Herbiconiux aconitum: one gene and its partner. The protein of the gene in region 2 interacts with the protein of the main gene of each other region in a pairwise test. Links are inferred from orthologs where the notes say so. Each region holds a gene or a part of one and is shown on either strand. Other genes may lie near its edges. The genes, in order: ndk and N1027_RS14035.

Region 1 (8,248 bases), 650 kb from region 2 along the record:
CGTTCTGGCCCACCGCTGCCGCGGCCTGCTGGGTGGCGAGGTCGTGGGGGCGGGCGTCGAGCTGCAGGTAGGGCATGCCGGTGGCGATGGCCCCGGAGGAGACCAGGATGATCTCGGTGCCGCGGGCGTGCGCGGCCGCGAGGGCGTCGACCAGAGGCTCGATCTGCCCGGCGTTCTCGCCGCTGATCGACGACGAGCCGACCTTCACGACCACGCGACGGGCATCCGGGATGCCGGCGCGCGTGAGCACCGGGCGACGGGTCACAGCTCGTCCTCGTCTGCCCAGAGCCCCGCTTCCTTCTCGCGCACCAGTTCGGCGCGCGCCTCGGCCTTGGCGTCCATCAGCTCGAAGTACTCCTCGCGACGCTGGTTGCTGGTGCGGCGGCGCTGGCCTTCGAGGCGAGGATCGGAACCACGCGGGCTCGTCACCAGTTCGGCCGTGGAGGTGAGCGTGGGCTCCCAGTCAAACACCACACCGTTGCCGCGGCCGATGACCACGGCAGAACCCGAGACGGCGCCCGACTTGAACAGCTGGTCTTCGACCCCGAGCTTCGCCAGGCGGTCGGCCAGGAAGCCGACGGCCTCGTCGTTCGTGAAGTCGGTCTGCTGCACCCAGCGCTCGGGCTTGGCACCGATGATGCGGTAGACGTTGCCGTGCGTTCCGCCCTCGACCTTGATGACGAAACCGGCGTCGTCGACGGCCCGCGGGCGCATCACGATCTTCGCCGGCTTCGGATCGGCGGCAGCCGCGATCCGGGAGTCTTCGACCAGTTCGGCCAGCGCGAAGGAGAGCTGACGCAGACCCTCGTGGCTCGCCGTCGAGATCTCGAACACGCGATAGCCGCGGGCCTCGAGGTCGGGCTTCACGAAGTCGGCCAGCTCGCGCGCCTCGGGCACGTCGATCTTGTTGAGCGCGATCAGCTGCGGGCGATCCAGCAGCGGCACCTGACCCTCGGGCACCGGGTAGGCGGCGAGTTCGCCCAGGATGACGTCGAGGTCGCTGATCGGGTCGCGGCCAGGCTCCAGCGTGGCGCAGTCGAGCACGTGCAGCAGGGCGCTGCAGCGCTCCACGTGGCGCAGGAACTCCAGGCCGAGGCCCTTGCCCTCGCTGGCGCCCTCGATGAGGCCGGGAACGTCGGCGATCGTGTAGCGCACGCTCCCGGTCTCGACCACGCCGAGGTTGGGGTGGAGCGTCGTGAAGGGGTAGTCGGCGATCTTCGGCTTGGCGGCCGACATCGCGGCCACGAGGCTCGACTTGCCGGCCGAGGGGTAGCCGACCAGCGCCACGTCGGCGACGGTCTTGAGTTCGAGGAGGACATCGCCCTCCCAGCCTTCGGTGCCGAGCAGGGCGAATCCGGGGGCCTTGCGCTTGGTGGTGGCGAGCGAGGCGTTGCCGAGGCCGCCCTGGCCGCCCTCGGCCACGACGAAGCGCATACCGGGCTCGGACATGTCGATCAGCTCGACACCATCGGCGTCTTTCACGACGGTGCCGATCGGCACCGCGAGTTCCAGCTCGCCGCCGTTGCCGCCCGCGCGGTGGTCGCCCATACCGGGGCCGCCGTTGTCGGAGGACTGGTGCGGATGCCGGTGGAAGCCTAAGAGCGTCGTGGTCTGCGGGTCGCTCACCAGCACGATGTCGCCGCCATGGCCGCCGTTGCCGCCGTCGGGGCCGGCGAGCGGCTTGAACTTCTCACGGCGCACGGACACGCATCCGTTGCCGCCGTGGCCCGCCTTCAGGTGGAGGGTGACGTGGTCGACGAAAGTCACCATTCCGGTTCCCTCACCATTTCTGTGGATTCGTTACTGCAGTGTTCAGTGCTTAATGCCAGAAGCAGGGGCAGGCATCGGCCCACCCCTGCTTCATCGCGGTTCTTGAGTGTGCTACTCAGCCGCGACGACGATGTTGACGACCTTGCGGCCACCCTTGGCGCCGAACTCGACCGAGCCCGCCGCGAGGGCGAAGAGCGTGTCGTCTCCGCCACGGCCGACGTTCACGCCTGGGTGGAAGTGGGTGCCGCGCTGGCGGACGATGATCTCGCCCGCTCCGACGACCTGGCCACCGAAGCGCTTGACGCCCAGACGCTGTGCGTTGGAGTCACGACCGTTGCGAGTGGAACTCGCACCCTTTTTGTGTGCCATGTGCCCTGATCCTTACTTGATTCCGGTGACCTTGACGCGGGTGAGCTCCTGGCGGTGGCCCTGGCGCTTCTTGTACCCGGTCTTGTTCTTGAACTTCTGGATGACGATCTTCGGGCCGCGGAGGTCTTCGAGAACCTCGGCGGTGACCTTCACCTTGGCGAGCGACGAGGCGTCGGAGGTGATCTTCTCGCCATCGACGAGCAGCACAGCCGCCAGCTCGATGTTGCCGTCTTTGTCGGCCTTGATCCGGTCGAGAGTGACAATGGTGCCAACCTCAACCTTTTCCTGCCGACCACCGGCGCGCACAACTGCGTAAACCAATTTACGTACCTAACTCTTTGGGGGCCCTCAAAAGCGCAATCTGCGACGCTTGGAAGTCATGGCGATCAGGAGAGCATTGCTCTACGCACACCAGCGGTCAAGCCTACTCGATGCAGTGATTTCGGTCAAACCGACGCGAGTGCGATACTCGGCAGCGTGACCGTCTTGATCGATCAGCCGATGTGGCCGGCCCACGGAACCGTCTGGGGCCACCTGGTGAGCGACGAATCGCTCGACGAATTGCACGCTTTCGCGGCCCGCGCCGGGCTGCCGCCGCGGAGCTTCGACCTCGACCATTACGACGTTCCGGCCGACCGCTACGAGGAGCTCGTGGCGGAGGGCGCACTGCCGGTCTCCTACCGCGACCTGGTGGTGCGCCTGCGCGCCTCCGGCCTCCGCGTGCGCGGCAAGGACCGCCCCGCGCGCTGACTGCTCGCGACTCGCCACAATCCGCCCTGAAACAGCGCGGAGAGGGCGGATCGTGGCGAGTCGCGAGGGAGGGATCAGGAGTCCGCGGGCTCGACGGGGGCCGACACCGCCGCCGTGGAGACACGACGACTGCGCGAGCGGCCCTGGCCGGGCTGCTTGGGCTCGGGCAGGGCGTCGAGCACCGAATCGAGCAGCTGGGTCGCGTCCTGCGGAGCGACCCGCGGTGCGCGCGCGGCCTTCTTGACCGGGATGTCGAGGATGGCGATCGCGGGCTCCGCAGCGTCGGCGACAGCATCCTCGGCCGATGCTTCGGCCTTCGCTGCCGGCGGCTCCACAGCCGGAGAGGCCTCGGAAGCGGTCTCGCCCACGTCGCCGTCGGGCTTCGTGTGCCGCGCCTTACGGCGTCGCGAGGAAGAGCTCGCCGCACGGCCGACGTCGGGCGCCGACTGCTCCGGCTGAGCCTCTGCCGCCGGGGCGGCGGAGGCCTCGGCCGGGGTGACCTCGGCCGGCGCGTCCGTCGTCGACGCCTGCTCGGCCTTGTCGTGACCGTTCGCCGCCGCGATGGTGGAAGCCGCGATCTGGGCGAGCGCGTTCTTCGCGTCGTCGGTGATGGCGTGGGTGACGACGCTGCCGCCGCCATTGCCGTTGCCGGAACCCGAAGAATGCGACGAGCCGTTCGATCCGCCGTTGCCGCCGGAGTTGCCGCCCCGACCACGGCGACCGCCGCCGGATGTCTGCTGCTGGCCACCGCCGTTGCCGTTGCCCGAAGACCGGTGCTTCACCACGGGGTCGTGGTGGATGATGATTCCGCGGCCGGCGCAGACCTCGCAGGGCTCGCTGAACGACTCGATGAGCCCGAGGCCGAGCTTCTTGCGGGTCATCTGCACGAGTCCGAGCGAGGTGACCTCCGCCACCTGATGCTTGGTGCGGTCGCGGCTCAGGCACTCGATCAGGCGTCGGAGCACCAGATCACGGTTGGTCTCGAGCACCATGTCGATGAAGTCGACCACGATGATTCCGCCGATGTCGCGGAGGCGGAGTTGCCGCACGATCTCCTCGGCTGCTTCGAGGTTGTTCTTCGTGACGGTCTCTTCGAGGTTTCCGCCGGAGCCCACGAACTTGCCCGTGTTGACGTCGACGACGGTCATCGCCTCGGTGCGGTCGATCACGAGCGAGCCGCCGGAGGGCAGCCAGACCTTGCGGTCGAGCGCCTTCTCGATCTGCTCCGAGACGCGGTACTCGTCGAAGGCATCCCGCTCGCCCTCGTACTTCTCGACACGCTCGAGCAGGTCGGGCGCCACGGCGCGCAGGTAGTTCTCGATGGTGGCCTGAGCCTCGTCGCCCGAGATGACGAGCTTGTGGAAGTCTTCGTTGAAGACGTCGCGCACGATCTTGATCAGCAGGTCGGGCTCGGAGTGCAGCAGGTGCGGAGCCTGCTGCTTCGTGACCTGCTCGCTGATGTCGGCCCACTGGTTGGTGAGGCGGGTGACGTCGAGCGTCAGCTGCTCCTCGGTGGCGCCCTCGGCCGCGGTGCGCACGATCACGCCCACGTTCTCGGGCAGCACCTCCTTGAGGATGCGCTTGAGGCGTGCCCGCTCGGTGTCGGGGAGCTTCCGCGAAATGCCGTTCATGGAGCCGTTCGGCACGTAGACGAGATAGCGGCCCGGCAGGCTCACCTGGCTCGTCAGGCGCGCGCCCTTGTGACCCACCGGGTCTTTCGTGACCTGCACGAGCACGGTGTCGCCCGACTTCAGCGCGAGCTCGATGCGGCGGGGCTGGGTGCCCTTGCCCTCGGAGTTCTCGGCCGCGGCATCCCAGTCGACCTCGCCGGAGTAGAGCACGGCGTTGCGGCCGCGCCCGATGTCGACGAAGGCGGCCTCCATGCTCGGCAGCACGTTCTGCACGCGGCCGAGGTAGACGTTGCCGATGAGCGAGGCGTCCTGCGCCTTCGCGACGTAGTGCTCGACGAGCACACCGTCTTCGAGCACACCGATCTGGATCTTGTTGTTCTTGGCGCGCACCACCATCACACGATCGACGGCCTCGCGGCGGGCGAGGAACTCAGCCTCCGTGATGACCGGGCGGCGGCGACCGGCGTCGCGCCCGTCGCGGCGGCGCTGCTTCTTGGCCTCGAGGCGGGTGGAACCCTTGATGCGCTGGGGCTCGGTGATGAGATCGGGCTCACGCGGCGTGCGCACCTTGACGACGGTGTTCGCCGGGTCGCCTTCTCCCCCACGGTTCTCCTCGCCGGAGCGGCGACGCGAGCGCCGGCGCACGGTGGAGGAGTCGGAGGGCTGGTCGTCGTCGCGCGGGTCGCGGTCACGAGGATCGCGGTCGCGCGGGTCACGGTCACGCGGGTCACGGTCACGCGGATCGCGGTCGCGCTCGCGCCCGTCGCGGTCGCCCCGCGGCGGAAGTGGCGGCAGATCGGGCAGATCCGGCGCCTGGAAGATCAGCGAGGTGGTGCTGAGCGCCCGAACGACCGGCTTCTCGGCCACCGGGGTCTCGACGGTTCCGCTGGATGCGACCGCGAACGGCGCGAGGCCGGGCTCGTCGTCGTGCCCACCCTCGACCACGGGAGTCCCCGCGACCGGAGCGTTCGGCTCGGCGATGGGCCCACCGCCCGACCCAGCGTCAGCAGAGGCCACCACCGGGGCTTCGGGAGCCGCGACCGGATTGTCGGGAACGACGGATGCCGGGGCATCCGTCTTCTTCACCGCTCGGCGTGAGCCGAACAGCCGGGACTTGCGACGACCCGATCCCTCTCCGTTGTTCGAACCATTGTCATTGTCTGAAATTTTCTCCACCATCTCTGGTGCACTCCTTGCCAGCCGGAGGCCTTCGCCTGCCAGCAGGTACTCTCACGAGCGAAGTTCCGCGTTCGCGAAATACTCCGCCAATCTCGTTGACCAATGCGCGGTTTCGCGCTCTATCCGTTCGGGTCTCGTGCCGCGCGGCGCGCAGCGGGCCCGATAAGTCTTCTTCAGAGGTTCCACGTCATTCGTGGACTTCCACGCTCGATTATCGCACGCATTCCCAGATTGCTCGCGATTGGCCTGTGCAACAATCGGAGCGTGCCAGCCCAGACCGAGCCATATCGCCGCCCGATCGGTCTCGCCGTCTTCCTCATCGTGGCGGGTGTGGTGGGCTGGTACTCCGCGTTCGATCTGACGCTGGAGAAGATCCGGACGCTGATGAATCCCGGTTATGTGCCGAGCTGCGACATCTCGCCGCTCGTGACCTGCGGGCCGAACATGGCCAGCGCCCAGGGGTCGGTTTTCGGCTTCCCCAATCCGATCATCGGGGTGGCGGCCTTCGTGGCGCCGATCGTGGTCGGCGTCGCCATCCTGGCCGGCGCCCGCTTCGCGAAGTGGTTCTGGGTGCTGTTCAACCTCGGCTTCGCGCTCGGCCTGGCCTTCGTGGTCTGGCTGATCGGCCAGTCCATCTTCGTGCTCGGCACGCTCTGCCCGTATTGCATGCTGGTGTGGCTCGTCATGATCCCGCTGTTCCTCTACGTCACCGCCTACAACCTCAAAGAGGGCAACTTCGGCAACGGGGCGGGCAGCCGGGAGATCGCGGCGCTGCTCTACCCGTGGGTGTGGATCGTAGCGGTACTCTGCTACCTCGTGATCGTGGTGATGGCGCAACTGCGGCTCGACGCCATCACCTCGATCATCCAGTCCCTCTAGTCGAACCAGAGGGCGAGCTCGCGGGCCGCCGACTCCGGCGAGTCGCTGCCGTGCACGAGGTTCTGCTGCACGGCCAGACCCCAGTCGCGGGCGAGGTCGCCGCGGATCGTGCCGGGAGCGGCGGTGGTGGGGTCGGTGGTGCCGGCGAGCGAGCGGAAGCCCTCGATCACGCGGTTGCCGGCGATCCGCAAGGCCACGATCGGGCCCGACTCCATGAACTCGACCAGCGGCTCGTAGAACGGCTTGCCCTGGTGCTCCTCGTAGTGCTTCGAGAGCAGTTCACGATCGGGCTCGACGAGCTTCACGTCGACGAGCTGGTAGCCCTTCGCCTCGATGCGGCGCAGGATCTCGCCGGTGAGGTTGCGGGCGACGCCGTCGGGCTTGACGAGGACGAGGGTTTCTTCGACGTGCGTGGTCACGATGATCCTTCCGGGGGTTGCCGCGAGGTGCGGCGCGAGTTTTCCGAGATCACCCTAGCGGGCGCGACTAGACGTCGTCTTCGGGGGTGTCGGATGCCGCGGAAGCGGCCGCGGCGTTCATCTTGTCGATCTGCGCACCCTTCACCATGCAGTAGATCCAGAGGCCGATGAAGATGGCTGCCACGATCGACAGCAACGGCACCAGGATGCACGCCAGCGCGATCACGCCCTGCAGCACCCAGCCGAGGGCGTAGCCCCAGCGGTAGCGGAGCAGGGCGGCGTTCGCGAGGAGCAACAGACACAGCACCGCTCCACCGATCAGAGCGACAGGAGCCGGCAGCGCCTTCAGTCCGAAGATGACCAGCGCGGCGAAGAACATCACCACCGACTCGAACCCGAGCACGATCGCGCCGAGGTTCTGCCGAACCGAGCTGCTTCTCATGCCGGGCCGCCCATCATTTCCATTCCTCGGCGGCGGCGATCTGGATGACCTCGCCCACCAGGGTGATCGACCCGGTGACGACCACAGCACCCTTCTCGGTCTCGCCCGCGAGGTCGCGGGCCTGCTCGAGGGCGGAGGCGAGGTCGGGCTCGACCAGCACGCGGTCGGCACCGGCGATGCGCACGACGATCGAGGCGAGCTCGTCGGGGTCGATCGCGCGATCCGACGACGAGGAGGTGACGACGAAGTCGGTAACTGCGGGGTCGAGGGCGCGGATGATTCCCTCCACGTCTTTGTCGGCGAGCACCGCGATGACGGCCACCACCTTGTCGAAGGTGAAGTACTCGCCGAGTGCGGCCGCGAGAGCCCCTGCCCCGCCGGGATTGTGCGCGGCATCCACCAGCACGGTCGGTTCGGTTCCGACCAGCTGGAGCCGGCCGGGCGAGCTGGCGGTGGCGAAGCCCTCGGTGATGACACCCTCGGTGAGCGCCTGCGTGCCGCCGCCGATGAACGACTCGACGGCCGCGACAGCGACCGCCGCATTGTGCCCCTGATGGTTGCCGTAGAGCGGCAGGAAGATCTCCCGGTACGTACCGGCGAGTCCCTGCACCGAGACCAGCTGGCCGCCGACAGCGACCGTCGACTCGAGCAATGTGAAGCGGTCGCCCTCGACCGCGAAGGTCGACTCGGAGAGTTCTGCGGCGCGTTCGAGCTCGGCGAGCGCCTCGACGGGCTGGGCCGCACTGACCACCTGGGCAGCCGGCTTGATGATGCCCGACTTGGTGCGCGCGATCTCGGCCACCGTGTTG
Region 2 (8,006 bases):
GGATGCTAGTGGCTGGCGGGATGCAGCGGGGAAGCGGCTCGCTCTCGCGATGCTGCCGCGCGCTTCGCGCTTGCCGACGGTGGGTCGTGGCCGGGTTCCTAGGAAGGTTCCGGATGCGCGTGACCGGGCGCGTACGCATCCATCTGTTCGTCCCAGCCACGTTCCATTTCGGGCAAGCGCGGAGCGCGCGGCAGCAGATCGGCGTGGCAGGTCGAGTGTCAGTGGCTCATGCTTGAATTATTCTCATGAAGAGTTTGTTCGTGGCCCGCACCGAGGAGCTCGACGCCCGCCTCGATGCCGTCATCGACGAGCTCCGCGAGGTCGACCTCCTGACGGCCGGGTTGGATGCGCGGCGGGCCCGGGGCCTGGCCGCGGCGGCGGTGATCGCTGACGAGCGGGCCGGGTTGGTGTCGCCGGTCGGCCGGGAGTTCTCGGCCGCGCGGGACGGTGAACGCACACTCGTGGCGGTCGAGATCGCCACGGCGACATTGCGGTCGGAGCGCACCGTGGCGCGGATGATGAATGAGGCCGAGCAGCTCGTGCGCGACTACCCGACCACCCTCGCCGCCCTCGAAAACGGCCGCGTGTCGGCGTTACACACCCGGCATCTCGTCGCGCACGCCTGCACCCTGCCCGCGGAGGCCCGGCCCGAGTTCGAGGCCCGGCTGCTCGCGGAGGCGGTCGTGTTGCCGGCGCACCGTTTCGCCGAGCGGGCCCGCCGGATGCGGGAGACCGCGCACCCGGAATCCATCATCGTGCGCAATAGGCAGGCGCGGGAGGAGCGGAGCGTGTGGTTGTCTCCCGAGTGCGACGGGATGGCGACCCTCACCCATCACCTGCCCGCGGTCGACGCGGTCGCGATCGATGACCTGCTCGATAAGATCGCCCGCGCCGAACGCTCCGACACCGACCCGCGCACCCACCCGCAACGCCGCGCCGACGCCCTCACCCGCCTGGTGCTCACCCCCGGCAATCCGGCCCGGCCCGCGTCGATCACCGCCGCCGTGCTCGTGACGGTGCCGGCGGCGACGGTCGCGGGGGTGTCGGATGAGCCGGGCGAGCTGCACGGTTACGGCCCGATCGACCCCGACACCGCCCGCCAGATCGCGGCGACCGCCCCGACGTTCCTCCGGGTCCTGACCCACCCGGTGACGGGGGAGCCGACGGTGGTCACCCGGCACTGGGGCCGCGCCACCGCCGACCACCTGCCCACGCGCGACGCAGCCACCCGCCCCACGACCGGCGTCGGCCGCCGCACTGGCACTGCTGCCCCCTTGACCACTGGCGCCACCCGCCCCACCGCCCGCACCGGCCGCCACGCCGAGGGCACCACCCTTCCCACCCCCGGCACCGGCCGCCACACCGCCGAAACCCACCCCACCGCCGACACCGGTCGCCACGCCGAGGGCACCACCCACCCCACGACCGGCGCCGGCCGACACGATGAGACCGGGCGCGACCGCTACAGCGCCCCACCCGAACTGCGGCTGGTACTGGCCGCGATCGACCAGACCTGCCGATTCCCCGGCTGCGGGCGCCGCGCCAACCGGTGCGAACTCGACCACACCCGCGACTGGGCCCACGGCGGCGGCACCACCGCTGAGAACCTCACCTACCTCTGCTCCCGCCACCACCACCTCAAACACGACACCGGCTGGACCGTCAAGCCCGACCCCGACCGGCCACGCCACCTCAACTGGCGCAGCCCCCACGGCCGCCACCACCACACCGCACCCCCACGCGCCCCCGCCGACGGGTAGACCACGCGGGCGGCCAAGCCCGCACATCGGGATCGAAGCCACGGTCGTCTCCCGTCATCCAGCCTGCGCGGGAACATTCATATCGCATGTGGCGATGTCCGCTGCGCCGGATTTTCCGTTCGCTACCTTCCCCCGCCTCTGGATTCGCCGCACCGTCGGCCTCGGGCGTAGCGGGGCTTCACGGTGACAAGGCTTGCCCTGCACAGTTCATGCGCCGTGCCTCGGCATCGTCACGTCAACGACGGCGCTGTCCACACCTGTACCGCCGGGCGGGCGGGCCGTGGGCGGTGCGGATAGCGGATGTGAAGCCCGGGCACCCGCGCTCAGCGAACCACAGGGTCGAAGCGCGTCGCCGACGCCGTCGGGTCACCCGAGCCCGAACTCATCAACACCGACCTTGCCGGGCAGACAGACCGCGGGCTCAAGTGGCTCGGCTCCAAGACGCACGCGTCAGGCAGAGCGCAGTTGCGACAGCCAGGCATCCGGTAGCGTGGCTGCATGAATTCCGGCGCGAACGACCTTGAGACTGTAGAAGACGCGCCGGCGGCGCCGGAGCGGGAGGTACTCGGCTGGCTCGAGTTCGGCGACGCCTCGCGGGCACTGGCGCGCGACATCGTGGAGTCGGGCTTCGAACCCGATTTCGTGATCGCGATCGCGCGCGGCGGCCTCATCCCGGGCGGTGCACTCGCCTATGCGCTGGGCGTGAAGACCTGCGGAAGCCTGAACGTGGAGTTCTACTCCGACGTCGAGGAGACCCTGCCCGAGCCGATCATCCTGCCCCCGCTGCTCGACAACGAGCCGCTGATCGGCAAGAACGTCCTGCTGGTCGATGACGTCGCCGACTCCGGTCGCACGTTGGCTCTCGTGGTGGAGTTGCTCGAGAAGGTCGACATCACCGTGAAGTCGGCCACGCTCTTCCTGAAGCCCCGCTCGGTGATCGCGCCCGACTTCCATTGGAAGGTGACCGATCGGTGGATCGTCTTCCCGTGGTCGGCACATCCGCCGGTGAGCAACGATCTGCAGACCGAAGCGTGAGCATCCATCTGGTCGGCGGCGGCTGGCCGCTGGTCGACGACGGAGCCGTCTACCGCCCCTTCTTCGAGGAGGTGACGGCGCACGCCGAAGCCGCCGGCAAGCTCGACGGCGCGCGGGTGGTGCTCGTGCTGGTGCGCGATGGCGACGGCCCGCAGAAGTATGCCGAACTCGTCACCGCCTACCAGCAGCTCGCCAAGATCGAGCCGGTGGCGGTCATTTCGGCCGAGGGGCGCCCGATCGAACCTTCGGTGTTCGCCGAGGCCGACGGCATCGTCGTCTGGGGTGGGCTCACTCCGGCCTACCGGCAGTCTCTGGAGCCGTCGTTCGGCGAGATCAGGCGACTCGTCGCATCCGGAGTTCCCTATCTCGGATTCTCGGCCGGTGCAGCGATCGCAGCAGAACACGCGATCGTGGGCGGCTGGAAGATCGATTCGGTCGAGATCGGCACCGAAGACGCGTCGGAAGACCTCGAGCAGCTCACCGTCGAGCAGGGCATCGGGTTGATCGACCTGGCCGTCGACGTGCATGCGGTGCAGTGGGGTTCGGTCTCGCGACTGATCGCTGCCGTCGAGGCCGGTGCGGTCGACGGCGGAGTGGCGATCGACGAGCACACGGCGCTGATCGTGGGAGAAGGCCCGCTCCGCGTCGCCGGACGAGGCAGCGTGTGGAAGGTCACTCCCGACACGGGCAGCGTGCGCGTATCGACCGTGGGCGCCGACGCGAGCTGAGGATGACGGCGCTCTCGCTCTCCGAACTGGCCGAGAACGGCCTGATCGATCCCGGCTGGGCAACCGCGCTCGAGCCGGTGGCCGGCACCATCGCCGAGCTCGGCGAGTTCCTCCGGGCCGAGAGTGCCGCCGGGCGCGGCTACCTGCCGGCCGGGGAGAACGTGCTCCGTGCCTTCGCCGCGCCGCTGCAGGATGTGCGCGTGCTGATCGTGGGGCAAGACCCGTATCCGACACCGGGGCATCCGATCGGCCTGTCCTTCGCGGTGGAGCGGCACGTGCGCCCGCTCCCGCGCAGCCTCACGAACATCTACCGCGAGCTGAACGACGACCTCGGCATCCCGCCCGCCGAGCACGGCGACCTGTCGTCGTGGGGCGCCAACGGGGTGATGCTGCTGAACCGGGTGCTCACCGTGCAGCCCGGTGCCCCCGCCTCGCACCGTGGCAAGGGCTGGGAGAAGGTCACCGAACACGCCATCCGGGTGCTCGTCGAACGCGTCTCCCCACTCGTCGCCGTGCTCTGGGGAAAGGATGCCGCGGGGCTGGTGCCGATGCTCGGCAGCGTGCCCTCTGTCACCTCACCGCACCCGAGCCCGCTCTCGGCGAGCCGCGGATTCTTCGGCTCGAAGCCGTTCAGCCGAGCCAACGAGCTGCTCGTGGCTCAGGGTGCGCCGACGGTCGACTGGACAGTGGCATGACCTCCTGCTCGGTAGGCTGAATCCATGTTGGAAGAGGAGTATCAGCCCCGTCGCAAACTGCCCCGGGAGCTGCGCCCGGCACCCGCGGAGCACCCCCCGCTCGAGGTGCCCTTCGAGTTCACGATCCGGGATGCGACCGAGACCGATCTGCCCTACATCCGCGAGATCTACAACCACTACGTGGCCAACACCGTGGTGACCTTCGACGAAGACGCCATGACGCTCAAGGAGTGGCGGCACAAGTTCGCGTGGACGCAGAAGCAGAAATACCCGTTCCTGGTGGCGCTGTCGCCGAGCGGTACGCTGCTCGGCTTCGCCTACGTCTCAGCCTGGAAGCAGAAAGCCGCCTACCGCCGCACCGTGGAGAATTCGATCTACCTGGGGCCGGCCGCCACGGGTAAGGGTCTCGGCCGGGTGCTGCTCGGGGAGCTGATCGAACGGTCGCGCGAGGCGGGCATCAAGGAAATACTGGCCGTCATCGCCGATCAGGGCGCTGAGGCGTCCATCAAACTGCACGAGAGTTTCGGCTTCAAAGAAGTGGGCCGACTCGGCCGGGTGGGCTTCAAGTTCGGCCACTGGCTCGGCACGGTGCTGCTGCAGAAGTCACTCAAGTGATGGCGGTGCCGCCGCCTGGCCGGTCACGCTTCGCGACGGGCGTGCCGCGGCCACTGCGCGGCGTTCAGCCGCCGTCGCCTGGAGCTCCTGCGCGGCCGCCCTGCCTTCGGCCGTGAACTCGTAGAGACGCCGGCGAGGACCGCTCCGATCGATCTCGGTCTCCCACGATCCGACGATCCAGCCTTGGCGTTCGAGGCGCTCGAGGATGGGGTAGACCGTTCCGGAAGGCCGCGCGGTGCGCTTGACGAGCAGGAGTCCCCAGAGTGGCTCGGTCTCGCCGAGGAGAGCCTCCAGGATGTCGAGCGTCGGGGCGGTGACGCGCTGCAACGGTTCCATGCGCCCAATCTAGCGATGTACGCCCGATCCAGCTCTGGAGAAGAGGGCCTCAAGCAGTCAGCCGAGTTTGCCGGTGGCCGGCGCGCCGTGGTTGCCGCCGAGTTCGAGCAGCAGCACGCCACCCACCACCAAGGCGATGCCGACGAGCTGCTGCCAGGTGAGCAGTTCGCCGAAGGCGAGCCAGCTCACCACAGCCACCAGCACGACTCCCGCTCCCGCCCACACCGCGTAGGCGATGCCGAGCGGAACGCCGGCACCCAGCGTGAGGCTCAGCATGGTGAAGGCCAGCAGATAGCCCGCGGCCACGATGAGATAGGCCCACCACTTCGATCCTTCGCCCGAGGCCACTTTGAGGAAGGTGGTGGCGATGACTTCGGCCACGATCGCCACGGACAGGTACAGATAACCCACGATTGCTCCTCCGGATGGTCGCTCGCTCGGACGCCCCCGAGGAGACGTTACATGTATCCTCTCGTTCCATGACGGAGATCCATCGCCTCACCGCGCTCGAACAGTACCGGCTCCTGCAGAAGGGCGAACTCGGGGTCGTAGAGGTCGTCGACCACTACCTCGAGCGCATCGAGCGGCTGAATCCGGAGCTCGGCGCGTTCCATACGGTGACCGCGGAACGGGCACGGGCCCGGGCGACCGAGGTGGAGACATCCGTTCCCCGCACCGCGCCGCTCTGGGGGCTGGCGTACGCCGACAAAGACCTGGTGCGTCGCGCCGGCGTGCGCACCACCTTCGGGTCGCGGCTGTTCGCCGAGTTCGTGCCCGACGAGTCCGACGAGCTGCCCTTGCTGCTCGACCGCGCCGGCGCGATCAGCCTGGGCAAGACGGCGACGCCGGAGTTCGGCCTGCCGAGCTACACCGAGAACCTCGTGGCGCCGCCCGCACGCGATCCCTACGACCTGCGGCTCGGTGCCGGCGGCTCGAGCGGGGGAGCGGCGGTGGCCGTGGCGGCCGGGATGCTGCCGTTCGCGCCGGGTTCAGACGGCGGCGGGTCGATCCGCATTCCCGCCGCAGCGTGCGGGCTGGTGGGGTTGAAGCCCTCGCGCGGCCTGGTGCCGGCCGGATCGGGGCAGGACTCGCTGGCCGGGCTGCCGGTGGCGGGGCCGCTCGCACGCACGGTGGGGGATGCCGCGTTGCTGCTGGATGGCATGATCGCTCGCCGAGGCGACCGCATCCTGCACCACCACACGCTGCGTGCACCGAGTGACGGCGGTCCGTACCTCGCGGCGGCGGTGCGTGGGGAGGGGCGGTTCCAGATCGGCTTAACGACGGGCTCGCCGTGGGACACCGAGTACGACATCACGATCGCGCCGGAGGCCCGTGATGCGCTCGACACGGCCCGAGACGCGCTGGTCGAACTGGGGCACGGCATGGAGGAGTTCCAGGTGGAGCCGGCGCCGGAGTACGCGGAGGCGTTCCGGGTCATCTGGCAGGTGGGGGCGTCGCAGATACCGGTCGACGAGGCCGCCGAAGAACTGCTCGAACCGCTCACCCGATGGCTGGTGCATCGGGGGCGCTCCATTCCCGCTTCGGATCTCGCCCGCGCACTGGCGACACTCTCGGGCTACGAGCGGTCGATCATCCGGCAGTTCGACAGCTACGACGCCGTGCTGATGCCCACGCTCGCGATGACACCGCGCCCTCTCGGCTGGTACGACCAGGAAGACGGCGACCGCAACTTCGCCCAGCAGGTGCAGTACACCCCGTTCACCTCGTTCGTGAACGTCGCCGGGCTGCCCGCGATCACCCTCCCGGTGCATCGCACGATCGACGGCCTGCCGATGGGCGCCCAGCTCATCGGCCGCCCCGGGGGCGAACCGACGCTGCTGGCGCTGGCCCGTCAGCTCGAACGCCGCCTGCGCTGGGATCGCACCCACCCTCCCCAGTGGTGAGGGCGGGATGCCTCACACGAGGGCGCGGGACTTGTCGACGCTCTCCAGCAGCGATGTTCGCAGGAGGAAGGCTCGCGCGCGCTCCGGATCGGCCGCGAGTGCCGCCATCGCCTCCTGGGCCGAAGCGCGCTTGACCGGATCGCTCTCCTCCAGCCGCTTCTTGTTCGCGATGGTCTGCTGCTGCACGAACTCGACGTTCAGGGTCTTGCGGCGCTCGGCGTAGGCGTCCAGCAACCCGGGTGACGCGCCGGCGCTCACGTCGGCCAGCGCTCGCACGAATTCCGTGGCGTCATGGATGCCGCAATTGAGCCCGAGGCCGCCGATCGGGTTGTTGGCATGGGCCGCGTCACCCGCCAAGAAGACGCGCCGGTCGCGGAAGGAGGCGGCGACACGCTGGTGCACGCGGTAGGACTTGCGATGCAGCAGCTGATCGGCCGGGTTGCCGTGGAGCGAGAGACGGGCGAGCCGTTCGCGAACCGCGTCGTCGGAGAGGGCTTCGTCGTCTTCCTGACCCGTGGGCGCCGGGAAGACGGCGCGCCAGCGCCCGCCCGGCTCCTCGCCGGGCACCTTGAAGAGGTTGACCCACTCTTCGGGGTCGGAGAAGTAGTTGCGGTAGCTGCAACCGAATTCCGCTTCGAAGTCGAACGCCGTGGTGAGCACGAGAAATCTCTCCGGCCAGGTGTATCCCTCGAACTCGATCCCGAGTGCTTTGCGAACAGTGCTGCGAGCCCCGTCGGTGCCGATCACGACATCGGCCTGGAGCTCGGTCTCCACGCCGGCCTCCTCGACGAGGAGGGTCACGCCGGCGGCGTCCTGGCGCAGGTCGAGCGCCCGGGTTCCGCGGCGCACGTCGGCATCGCCGAACTCCGCGAGCCGTTCCAGCGCCCGTTCCACGAGCTTGTGCTGCTCGAGTTGCACCACGAACGGGAAGCG

Evidence for each region.
Region 1: the proteins of N1027_RS14035 (region 2) and ndk interact in binary tests that used the Escherichia coli proteins (3 or more experiments, as listed by UniProt). The link is inferred for Herbiconiux aconitum from one-to-one orthologs.

Annotation. Positions count from the first base shown.
Region 1 is NZ_JANLCM010000002.1:1,183,983-1,192,230, forward strand. What follows is about bases 5,287-8,248. They hold ndk (nucleoside-diphosphate kinase), read right to left. Parts: upstream 6,998-8,248; coding sequence 6,575-6,997; downstream 5,287-6,574. Other genes in these bases: N1027_RS17115 (Rne/Rng family ribonuclease), read right to left, coding at 5,287-5,699; N1027_RS17120 (vitamin K epoxide reductase family protein), read left to right, coding at 5,964-6,578; N1027_RS17130 (DUF4233 domain-containing protein), read right to left, coding at 7,065-7,439; N1027_RS17135 (bifunctional folylpolyglutamate synthase/dihydrofolate synthase), read right to left, coding at 7,453-8,248. Outside these bases: proB (glutamate 5-kinase), read right to left, coding at 1-265; GTPase ObgE, read right to left, coding at 262-1,770; rpmA (50S ribosomal protein L27), read right to left, coding at 1,882-2,139; rplU (50S ribosomal protein L21), read right to left, coding at 2,152-2,460; N1027_RS17110 (DUF4031 domain-containing protein), read left to right, coding at 2,617-2,889; more of N1027_RS17115, read right to left, coding at 2,964-5,286. UniProt on the Escherichia coli protein: Major role in the synthesis of nucleoside triphosphates other than ATP. The ATP gamma phosphate is transferred to the NDP beta phosphate via a ping-pong mechanism, using a phosphorylated active-site intermediate.
Region 2 is NZ_JANLCM010000002.1:537,510-545,515, forward strand. The notes cover bases 2,652-5,371. They hold N1027_RS14035 (uracil-DNA glycosylase), read left to right. Parts: upstream 2,652-3,525; coding sequence 3,526-4,218; downstream 4,219-5,371. Other genes in these bases: N1027_RS14025 (phosphoribosyltransferase), read left to right, coding at 2,652-2,795; N1027_RS14030 (Type 1 glutamine amidotransferase-like domain-containing protein), read left to right, coding at 2,792-3,523; N1027_RS14040 (GNAT family N-acetyltransferase), read left to right, coding at 4,243-4,833; N1027_RS14045 (PadR family transcriptional regulator), read right to left, coding at 4,822-5,169; N1027_RS14050 (DMT family transporter), read right to left, coding at 5,227-5,371. Also shown: N1027_RS14020 (HNH endonuclease signature motif containing protein), read left to right, coding at 246-1,760; more of N1027_RS14025, read left to right, coding at 2,259-2,651; more of N1027_RS14050, read right to left, coding at 5,372-5,580; N1027_RS14055 (amidase), read left to right, coding at 5,649-7,073; N1027_RS14060 (FAD-dependent oxidoreductase), read right to left, coding at 7,086-8,006. UniProt on the Escherichia coli protein: Excises uracil residues from the DNA which can arise as a result of misincorporation of dUMP residues by DNA polymerase or due to deamination of cytosine.